2 regions of the Burkholderia sp. AW49-1 genome follow, and region 2 is predicted to be linked to the other one. Evidence: riboswitches for the same ligand, from Rfam matches in the RefSeq annotation. Region 2 holds a riboswitch; the other holds the start of a gene.
What was found. Region 2 has a riboswitch for cobalamin ahead of cobG (precorrin-3B synthase). Riboswitches for the same ligand answer to the same signal wherever they lie in the genome.

Region 1 (4,989 bases), on a different contig from region 2:
CGCGGTGCGGCCGAGCGTGTTGTAGCCGTACGCGGTCATGTACTGACGGTCGAACAGGTTCGACAGCGTCGCCGACACCGTCAGGTGCGAATTGATCCTGTACGACGCGCGCAGGTTCACGGTCAGGTACGACGGCAGATACGTCGTGTTGGCCGGGTCGTCGAACGTCGTGCCGCCGTAGTTCAGCGACGCACCCGTGCTCAGTGCGTGCAGGTTGAATTCGTCCCACGTATGGTCGACGTTGACGCTGACCGTCTGGCGCGGCCGGCGGTTGAGCCAGCTGTCGTTGGTTTCGTCATGGGGATTCAGGAAACCGACCGCGACGCTCACCGGCGTATAACGGCCGATCGTGCCCTTGTACGACAGGTCGATGCCGCGGATGTGCGAGCGACCGATGTTCATCGGCGAGCGCGTCGCGGGGTTGTAGGCGATCAGGTTGTTGATGCGCGTGTCGTAGATCGCGGCGCTGAACGTGCCGTACGCCGTGTTCGCATCGAGCGCGGCCTCGACCGAATCGCTGCGTTCCGGGTTCAGGTCCGGGTTGCCGTAGCCCGGGTAGTACAGGTCGTTGAACGAGGGCAGGCGGAACGCGTTGCCGTACGACACGCGCGCCGTATAGACCGGCGTGATGGCCCACGACAGCGCGGCGTTGCCGGTGTTCACGGCCTTCCCGGCGATGATCTCGTGCCGCCCCGCGACGAACATCGTCACGCTGCCGAGCGTCGCCGACTGATGCAGCGAGAACGCGGAGTCGTTGCGCGTGGGCACGCCGTCCGGCACGTCGACGGGCAGGAAGGCCTGTTCGCGCGTGAAGTCGTACGCGACCTTCGTCTCGCCCGACAGCGGCAGGCCGAACAGCCGGAAGCCGTGTTCCTGATGGGTCAGCGACGTCGACGAACTGATGCGCTGCGAGTTGATCTGGTCGGTCGGAATGGTCGGGTCGCTCGCGTACAGGAACTGGCGGTCGTTCGCATAACCGAACGACTGGTCGAACTGGGTGTCGGGCGTGATGTCGAGATGGAACGCGATGCCGGTCGTCAGCTGATGATCGAGCTCGCGATTCGCAAAGCCGGCGTTGTCATAGGACAGGTCGGAGCGGTGATACAGCGCGAACGTCGAGATCGACCAGTTGTCGCGCGCGTAGCCGAGTCGCGCATCGAGGTCCTGCGCGTGATACGGATTGCGGCCGTCCTCGTGCCCGTAGGCGAACGGTCGCGTCGCGTCGATGCCGGCCGTGTTGTAGCTGTGCAGGCCGAGCGTGTAGGTGAGGCCGCCGAGCGCGGCGAGCGACCCCGTCGACGGCACGGTGCCCGACGTGCGCACCTGCGTGTCGAAGGTCTTGTTCGAGCCGCCGCCGAACGACACGGTCGTCTGGTTCGGCTGGCCGGCGGCGCGGCGCGTGAACAGTTGCACGACGCCGCCCATCGCGTTCGCGCCGAACGATGCGGCGGCCGGCCCCGAGATCACCTCGACGCGTTCGAACGCGTCGGTCGGCAGGTCGGCCCACGGCGCGATGCCGGTCGTCGGCGAGCCGATCCGGATGCCGTCGATGAACACCGCGACCTGATTGGCGGACGAGCCGCGGATGCTCACGGACGCGGACGAGCCGGGGCCGCCGTTTTGCGAGACGGTCACGCCCGGCAGCGTCGCGAGCGCCTGCGTGATGCTCGGGTCGCTCGGCGACAGCCGATCGAGATCGGCGCGCGTGAGCACCTGCGTCGTCGCATAGCGCTGGTCGAACGATTCGGGCAGGTGCCGCGTGTCGGTCACGCTGATCGTCGGCAGGTCGGCGGCTGCGGCGGGTTGGGGCGGCTGCGGGAGGGCCGTGTCGCCGGCGGCATGGGCGATCGGGGCGAACAGCGCCGTGGCGGCGGACGTGGCGAGAAAGTGGCGAAGATTCATGAGGCAATGAGCGTGATCGTGTTGCAGGTACGGCGAGCGTAAGCGGGTGGCGGTGCGTACCGCCCGGGTTCGTATCGGTCTATCGCGAGACCGGACGGCTTGGGCGGTCGTCGCGCGGATCGAACGACACGGCACGGCACACGCGTGCGGACACGCCGCGCCCATGGCTGGCGCGACGGCACGACGCTTCCGGCGAGGAAGCGGAGGCGGAAAGACTGGACATCTGAAGGGTCCTGAGGTCGGGCCGTCCATGCAACGGGGCGACCGCCAAAGGCGGCGCCTGGCGCTCCGGGACACCCCGCCCGGCGCGGCTGCTTGGACCTCGGGTCGATGGCAGGTCTCCTGGCTCGCGGGTCGCTATTCGCACCGGCCTTCCCGGTTTCCCAGTGGCTTGGAGTAGTGCGGATTCGCCGCTCACAGTTGCGGGGGCAGCCGCAGATTCGAGGCGCTGCCTCTCCTGCGTTCCCTTTTGATCCCGTCTCCGGGAACCATCAGCGCGCAAGCGTAATGGCGAGCGCTCCGGCGCGTCAATCGGCGAAGCGCGCGGGGATGCGAAAAAACGTCAGTGATCGCCGGATTCTTTTCCAGATCCTCGCTTGCGAGACATGAGGACCCCTTTACATCTGATGAAAGGGCGCGTTGGCCGCGCGGCAATCGCGCCGGAAGCGGCTCGGCGCGACGCCCGTCCATCGCACGAACGCCCGCCGGAAAGCTTCTTCGCCCGCGAACCCGAGATGCGCGGCGATCCGCGCGACCGGCCAATCGGACTCGCGCAGGCAGCGCCGCGCGACGTCGGCGAGACACCGCTCGCGCAACGCGTGATAGCCGCTGCCTTCGGCGGCCAGCCGCCGCCGCAACGTCGCCTCGCTGACGCCGAGCCATGTCGCCAGCTCGGCAAGCGCGGGCAGCGCCTGCTCGCGCGCGAGCGCCGCGTCGAGAAAGCCGCGCACCTGCTGCGCCCATGACACGACGGCCGGCGCCGCATCGATCAGACGAAACGGGAAATCGACGAGGAACGCCGTCAGTTCACCCGGCTGGCGGATCACGCGGGCATCGAGCCGCGCAGCGTCGAATGCGAAGCCATAGGTTTTGCGGCCGACGTCAACCGGCGCGTTGAACAGCCCGAGCAGCGGCATCGCGTCGTCGCGGCGCGGATGGCCGAGCCAGACTTCGTCCGGTCGCAGCGGTTGCCCGATCAGCCAGCCGAACAACTGCAGATAGCAGAACAAGCCCGTCAGGTCGACGAGGCACGCGGCCGGGCTGCGCGTGCGGCGCAGCGAATCCATCCGGAACGTCGCGCGCCCGTCGCGCACCGCGAGCGACAGCGCGCCGGCGCGCGGCGTCAGCATCTCGCAGAATTCAGCCGCGCAGCGGATTGCGTCCGCGAGCGTCGCGCAACTGAGCAGGCAGCGGCACATCAGGTCGACTTCCTGCTTGCGCATCGGCGGATGGCCGTTGCCGCGCGCAACCTGCGCCTCGAGCCGCTCGATCGCGTCGCGGTACAGCGCGACGAAGCCGCCGGGCGTCGTCGGTCGTTCAGCCGGCGGTGCGCCGCTGCGCGTCAGCTCGTCCAGCAGGCGGGCGCCGAGGCCCGGCAACATGCGGCCGCGTGCCGGCATTGCGCGCTGTTTCATCTCTCTCCCGATCTGAGCGCTACGACAGGGGCCGGTGAGCGGGCCGGTAGGGGTTCGCCGGCCGTCGCCACGCAAGAATGGTATCGACGCCGGCCGCTTCCGGCCTCGCCGGAACGGCGTAGGCGACCGGCATCGCATTGCGCCACGAACTTCCCGAGACGACTCGCGAATGATCCAGATCGTAGACGAAATCACCCTCGCGCCCGAGCGCATTCCCGACGTGCTGGCGCTGCTGCGCGACCGTTATCTGCCGGGCCACGCGGCGCGCGGACTGACGGCGGCCGGCCGCTGGGTGTCGCCGCCCGTCGCGGTGCCGGGGCAGCCGAGCACGCTGTGGCTGACGTGGCAGGTTGCCGATGCTGCGGCGTACTACCGGATGCGCGCGCTGACCGACGGCGATGTGGTCGCGTTCTGGATGGCCGTCGACGCGCTGTGCGACGCGCGCCGCCGCCATGTGATGACGGACGCCGATGCGCCGCTGCCTGCACTGACGGAGGTCGACCATGCGGCATGACACGGCGCAGATATTCGCTTCGGCGACCGACGATGCCGGCGCGTTCGAACGTGCATTGCGCGGCGCCGCGCATGCGTTGCCCGGCGCGACCCGCGTGGCACTCGCGCGCAATCTGGACGGCTGCTGGAACGCGGGCGACTACACGCTCGACGTGCTGCGCGACGAACGGGCGGCCGACCACGCGCCGGACTTCACCGCGCTGGCCCGCATACCGGCCGTCGCGCGGATCGACGGCGCCGCATGCCTGGCGGTCGGCGGCGGCCTGCGCGAGCCGGCGCTGCGCGACGGCGTATGGCGCACGCTGATGCTGCGCGTGCGGCCGAAGGCCGACGAAGCACAGGTGCGCGACCTCGAGCGCGAACTGATGCGCATGCCCGCGTTCATGCCCGGCATCCGCAACTGGCGGCTGAGCCGGATCGTGACGCCGGGTGCGTGGACCCACGTCTGGCAACAGGAATTCGCGCACGTCGGCGATCTGCTCGGCGAATACCTGCTGCATCCGTATCACTGGGGCTGGGTCGACCGCCGCTTCGACGCCGAAAGCCCCGACTGGACGGTCGATGCGATCTCGCACGCGTTCTGCCCGCTCGCGTCGAGCCTGCTGGCCGACACGGCCGGGTGACGCGCGACGCACGCGAGCCGCCGCCATGCAAACGACAATCCTGGAGACACCACCATGCGAGCCTTGCTGATCGACCGCGTCGGTCATTCCGACGCACTGCGAATGGCCGACGTTCCCGCGCCGACACCGGGCCCCGGCGACGTGCTGATTCGCGTCGCGTACGCGGGCGTCAATCCCGCCGACTGGAAATGCCGCGAAGGCTATCTCGGCGCGTTCATGCAGATCACGTTTCCGTTCGTGATCGGCTTCGACGCGGCCGGTGTGGTCGAGGCGGTCGGCGAGGGCGTGGAAGGTTTCGCGCCCGGGATGCGCGTGTT
Region 2 (4,989 bases):
GCCGACGCCGACCCCGAACAGGCGTCCGCGCGGGGCCGTCATTCTGCCTCCGTCGCGAGTGCGTTGACGGCGGCCGCGGCCATCGCGCTGCCGCCGCGCCGGCCGAGCAGCGCGACGTACGGCACGCCGCGGCTGTCGGCGTCGAGCGCCGCCTTGGATTCGGCCGCGCCGATGAAGCCGACCGGAAAGCCGAGGATCAAAGCGGGGCGCGGCGCGCCGGCGTCGATCATGTCGAGCAGGTGGAACAGCGCGGTCGGCGCATTGCCGATCACGACGACGCTGCCGGCCAGATGCGGGCGCCACAGTTCGAGCGCCGCGGCCGAGCGCGTGTTGCCGAGATGCCGCGCAAGGTCGGGTACTTCCGGTTCGCCGAGCGTGCAGATCACGCGATTGCCGGCCGGCAGCCGCGCGCGCGTGATGCCTTCGGCAACCATCCGCGCGTCGCACAGGATCGGCGCGCCGGCCGCGAGCGCCGCGCGGCCCGCCGTGCCGGCGCCGGTCGAGAAGCGCAGGTCGTAGGCGACATCGACCATCCCGCAGGCGTGGATCACGCGCACCGCGAGCTTCTCGAGATCGGGCGGAATCTTCGACAGGTCGGCCTCGGCGCGGATCGTCGCGAACGACTGGCGGTAGATTTCCTGCCCGTCGCGAATGTAGTCAAGCATCGGTGGTGTCCTGGCTGTGCCGCGCGCCCGTCAGTCGGTCCGCGGCCTGGTCAATCGTCAGATGGCGCGCGAGCGGGGCGCCGAGGCCCGCGGCGGCGTCGCGCCGGTAAAGGTCGTAGCGTCCGGGCGCGACCGCGACGAGGGTGGACGTCGCGGGGTGCGGCAGCGCGCAGTGACGCTCGCAGCCGGTCAGGTGCACGTCGACCGGATGGCCGACGCGCGCGGCCAGCGCGAGCGCATCGTGTTTCGTATCGGCGCGCGACTTCGCGCAGCCCGCGCTGCCGGTGCACGCGACCAGCGCCGCCAGCGGGTCGGACATCGTGCACACGAGGCCGAGCGACGCGAGCGCGTCGAGCAAGGCCGGCGTGCGTTCGTGCCGCACGCCGTGCACGAACACGCCTTGCCACGGGGTCATCGACAGCGTGCCGTCGCCTTGCGCGTCGGCAAGTGCCGCAAGCCGTTCCAGTTGCGTTGCGTCGAGCCGGCCGAGCACGAACTGCGCGCCGACACTGCAGCGATCCGCATCGCGCGACGGCCGTGCACCGACACGCAGCGCGGCGTCCGATTGCTTGCGCCGCCAGCCGGCCAGTGCCGGATCGGCTTCGAGCGGGAAGGGCGCGTAATGCTGCGCGCGCTCGCGCAACGCGCATGCGCCGCCGGTTGCGAGCAACGCGCGCATCCGCGTGATGTCGGCCGGCGCGAGATCGAGGAACGCGAGCAGCAGTGCGCGAACGAGCGCGACGGTCTGCTCCGGCGCGACGTCGAACCAGGCGGGCGGATCACCGGGCGCGACCGGCGGGCAGCCGGCCAGGCCCGCGGCGATGCGGACCGCCCCGTCGCCGCGACGCCACGCGGCGAGCCAGATGTCGTGCGGATGATCGAGCGCCGCGACCGATTCGCCGCCGTCGAGCTGGATCGAGAATTTCGGCGACACCTCGCCGCGACGCGGCTCGTGCGTCAGCATGTCGAGCAACGGCAGCGCGAGCGCGCGGCTGTCGAGCAGTGCGTCGGGATCGCGCCCCGCGAGCGGGCTGAGCATCAGGTTGCGGACGTCGTCGCTCGCGGCGAGCGCGGCCCGGTCGTCGGCAGCATCGCCGGCGCGCGGGCCCAGGCCAGCATCGAGCAATGCGTTGGCCAGCGTATCGGCCGCGCCGTCGCGGATGCCGCGCAACTGGAGATTTGCGCGATTGGTCGCATCAATCGCGCCGGAGCCGTAAGCGCGCGCAGCGGCGGCGATCGCACGCGCCTGCCGAGCGTCGAGCCGGCCGCCCGGCAGCTTGATCCGGCACAGCCCGCCGTCGGCGGCCGCGACGACGCGCACGAGCCCCGGGCAAGCCGACGGGCGCACGACGGTCGATGCAGGAATGGAATCGGGGGCGGAACTCAACGGGATACCGGGACAGTGTCGCGCCGCGGCCAACGCATCGGTACACCCCGCCCGACGCCGACTGGCACGCACGCACTTTCATGCCGGCAGGTCTCCTGGCTGACAGGTCGGCGCCGGCTCCCGGCCTTCCCGGTGAAACCAGTGGCATGAGGGGGAGATCGGCTCGCTGTCTACAGTTGCGGGGGCAGCCACAGCGGCGCGCGGCGCGCCCTGTGTTCCCTCTTCGGCCCCGAAGGGCACCGGCGAACGAACGGCCGTAGCATACCCGATTTCCCCCGCGCTTCGCGACCGCCGAGCGAGCATCGTGGCCGAAGCGAAATGCGGCCCGGCGTCGGCGGCCCGGCAGATGAAACGCGCGGTGGAACACGGTACCATGCCGACTTTCGCAATGCGGGCGGCCGCATCGGCGCCATACCGGCGCCGTACGGCGACTCGATGGAACCGGACGATGGGGAAGGGTGCATGACGGCGTGGCTGACGGTAGTGGGCATCGGCGACGACGGCTACGCGGGGCTCGGGCGCAGCGCACGGCGCGCGCTGCTCGAGGCGTCGTGGGTCGTCGGCGCGAAGCGGCACCTCGACATGCTGCCCGCGCGGCTGCGGGCCGAGCGCGCCGCGTGGCCGTCGCCATTCGACCTGTCGGGCCTGCTCGCGCGACGCGGTTCGCCCGTCTGCGTGCTGGCGAGCGGCGACCCGATGCTGTTCGGCGTCGGCGCGACACTCGCGCGCGAACTATCCCCCGACGAATGGCGCGTGCTGCCCGCGCCGTCGTCGCTGTCGCTGGCGGCCGCGCGGCTCGGCTGGGCATTGCAGGACGTCGGCGCGGTGTCGCTCGTCGGCCGGCCGCTCGCGACGCTCGCGCGCCACCTGCTGCCGGGCCGGCGCCTGTTCGTGCTGAGCGCCGACGGCCACACGCCTGCCACGGTCGCCGCCGAACTCGCCGCGCGCGGCTTCGGTCCGACGCGCATCAGCGTGTTCGAACACCTCGGCGGGCCGCTCGAGCGGCGCATCGACGGTCTCGCGCAAGACTGGAACATCGACGAAACCGCCGCGCTCAATCTGATCGCGCTCGACTGCCAGGCCGGCCCCGATGCGCCTCGCCGCGCACTCACGCCCGGCCTGCCCGACGACGCGTACCGCCACGACGGCCAGCTCACCAAGCGCGACATGCGCGCGCTGACGCTCGGACGCCTCGCGCCCGCGCCCGGCGAATTGCTGTGGGACGTCGGCGCGGGCAGCGGCTCGATCGGCATCGAATGGATGCGCGCGCATCCGTCGTGCCAGGCGATCGCGATCGAGTCGCATGCGGAGCGCCAGCGCTTCATCGAGCACAACCGCGACGCGCTCGGCGTGCCGGGGCTGCAACTCGTCGCGGGGCGCGCGCCCGCTGCGCTCGCGGGGCTCGCTGCGCCCGACGCGATCTTCATCGGCGGCGGCGCGACCGCGCCCGGCGTGCTCGACGCGTGCTGGTCGGCGCTGAAGCCCGGCGGCCGGCTCGTCGCGAACGCGGTCACGCTGCAAGGCGAGCTCGCGCTCGCCGCGTGGCGCGAGACGCACGGCGGCACGCTCACGCGCGTGTCGCTCGCGCACGCCGAGCCGCTCGGCCGCTTCGACACGTGGCGGCAGCCGTTGCCCGTCACGCTGTACGACGTGCGCAAACCCGATGCGACGGCAACGAACCTCACGGCCCCCGCGTGATGCGCGACGAAACCCCCGAACAACCGGCACCGCTGCGCTTCGGCTACACGACCGGCAGCTGCGCGACCGCGACGTCGCTCGCGGCCGCGCGCCTGCTGCTCGCGGGCGTCGCGGTCGACGCCGTCGAGATCGTGCTGCCGAAGGGGCAGCACGTGATGATGCGGCTGGCGTTCTGCCGGACGACGGCCGACGGCGCGGAAGCCGGCACGATCAAGGATGCCGGCGACGATCCGGACGTCACGCACGGTGCGCTGGTCTTCGCGCGCGTCGCGCTCGCGGCGGCGCCCGGCGTGCGCTTTCACGCGGGACCGGGTGTCGGCACCGTCACGCGTGCCGGACTCACGCTGCCGGTCGGCGAACCGGCGATCAATCCGGTGCCGCGCCAGATGATGACCGCGCACCTCGACGCGCTCGCGGCCGAATTCGGCTACGCAGGCGGCTTCGACGTGACGATCGGCGTCGAGGGCGGCGAGGCGCTCGCGCTGAAGACGATGAACCCGCGCCTCGGCATCGTCGGCGGATTGTCGATCCTCGGCACGACCGGCATCGTGCGGCCGTTCTCCTGCTCGGCGTACATCGCGTCGATCCACCAGGGCATCGACGTCGCCCGCGCGAACGGAATCGCGCACATCGCCGCGTGTACCGGCAACGCGAGCGAGGATGCGATGCGCGCGCACTACGGCCTGCCCGACATGGCGCTGATCGAAATGGGCGATTTCGCCGGCGCGGTGCTCAAGCACCTGCGCCGCGCGCCGGTCGCGCGCCTGTCGATGTGCGGCGGTTTCGGCAAGCTCAGCAAGCTCGCGGCGGGCCATCTCGACCTGCACAGCCGCCATTCGAGCATCGACCTGCCGCTGCTTGCGCAGTGGGCGGCCGAGGCGGGCGCGAACGCGGCTCTGCAGGCCGCGATGCGCGCGGCGAACACCAGCCAGGAAGCGCTCAAGCTCGCGCAGGCCGACGGCGTGCCGCTCGGCGACATCGTCTGCGCGCATGCGCTGCGGGTCGCGCGCGACATCGTGCCGCCATCGGTCGCGGTCGAAATGTTCGCGATCGATCGGCAGGGCCGCTTCGTCGGGAGCGCACGATGAGCGCGCGCATCCTGCTGCTCGGCGGCACCGGCGACGCGCTGAAGATCGCGCGCGCACTCGGCCCGCAACACGTCTACAGCCTCGCGGGCCTCGGCAAGGTGCCCGACGACTTGCGCTGCGAAGTGCGCGTTGGCGGCTTCGGCGGAGCGGC

Region 1: it holds a riboswitch for cobalamin, as region 2 does, so the genes downstream of both, ACV22W_RS00050 (TonB-dependent receptor domain-containing protein) here and cobG (precorrin-3B synthase) in region 2, are expected to answer to the same signal.

The regions. Positions count from the first base shown of each region.
Region 1 is NZ_JBSAXF010000001.1:6,182-11,170, forward strand. It holds gene ACV22W_RS00050 (TonB-dependent receptor domain-containing protein) at 1-1,902, opposite strand, end outside; cobalamin riboswitch at 2,218-2,410, opposite strand; gene ACV22W_RS00055 (helix-turn-helix domain-containing protein) at 2,520-3,536, opposite strand; gene ACV22W_RS00060 (hypothetical protein) at 3,706-4,050, shown strand; gene ACV22W_RS00065 (Dabb family protein) at 4,040-4,672, shown strand; gene ACV22W_RS00070 (NADP-dependent oxidoreductase) at 4,727-4,989, shown strand, end outside.
Region 2 is NZ_JBSAXF010000005.1:287,031-292,019, forward strand. It holds gene ACV22W_RS11385 (precorrin-2 C(20)-methyltransferase) at 1-42, opposite strand, end outside; gene ACV22W_RS11390 (precorrin-8X methylmutase) at 39-665, opposite strand; gene cobG (precorrin-3B synthase) at 658-2,013, opposite strand; cobalamin riboswitch at 2,121-2,311, opposite strand; gene cbiE (precorrin-6y C5,15-methyltransferase (decarboxylating) subunit CbiE) at 2,515-3,750, shown strand; gene ACV22W_RS11405 (cobalt-precorrin-5B (C(1))-methyltransferase) at 3,750-4,838, shown strand; gene ACV22W_RS11410 (cobalt-precorrin-6A reductase) at 4,835-4,989, shown strand, end outside.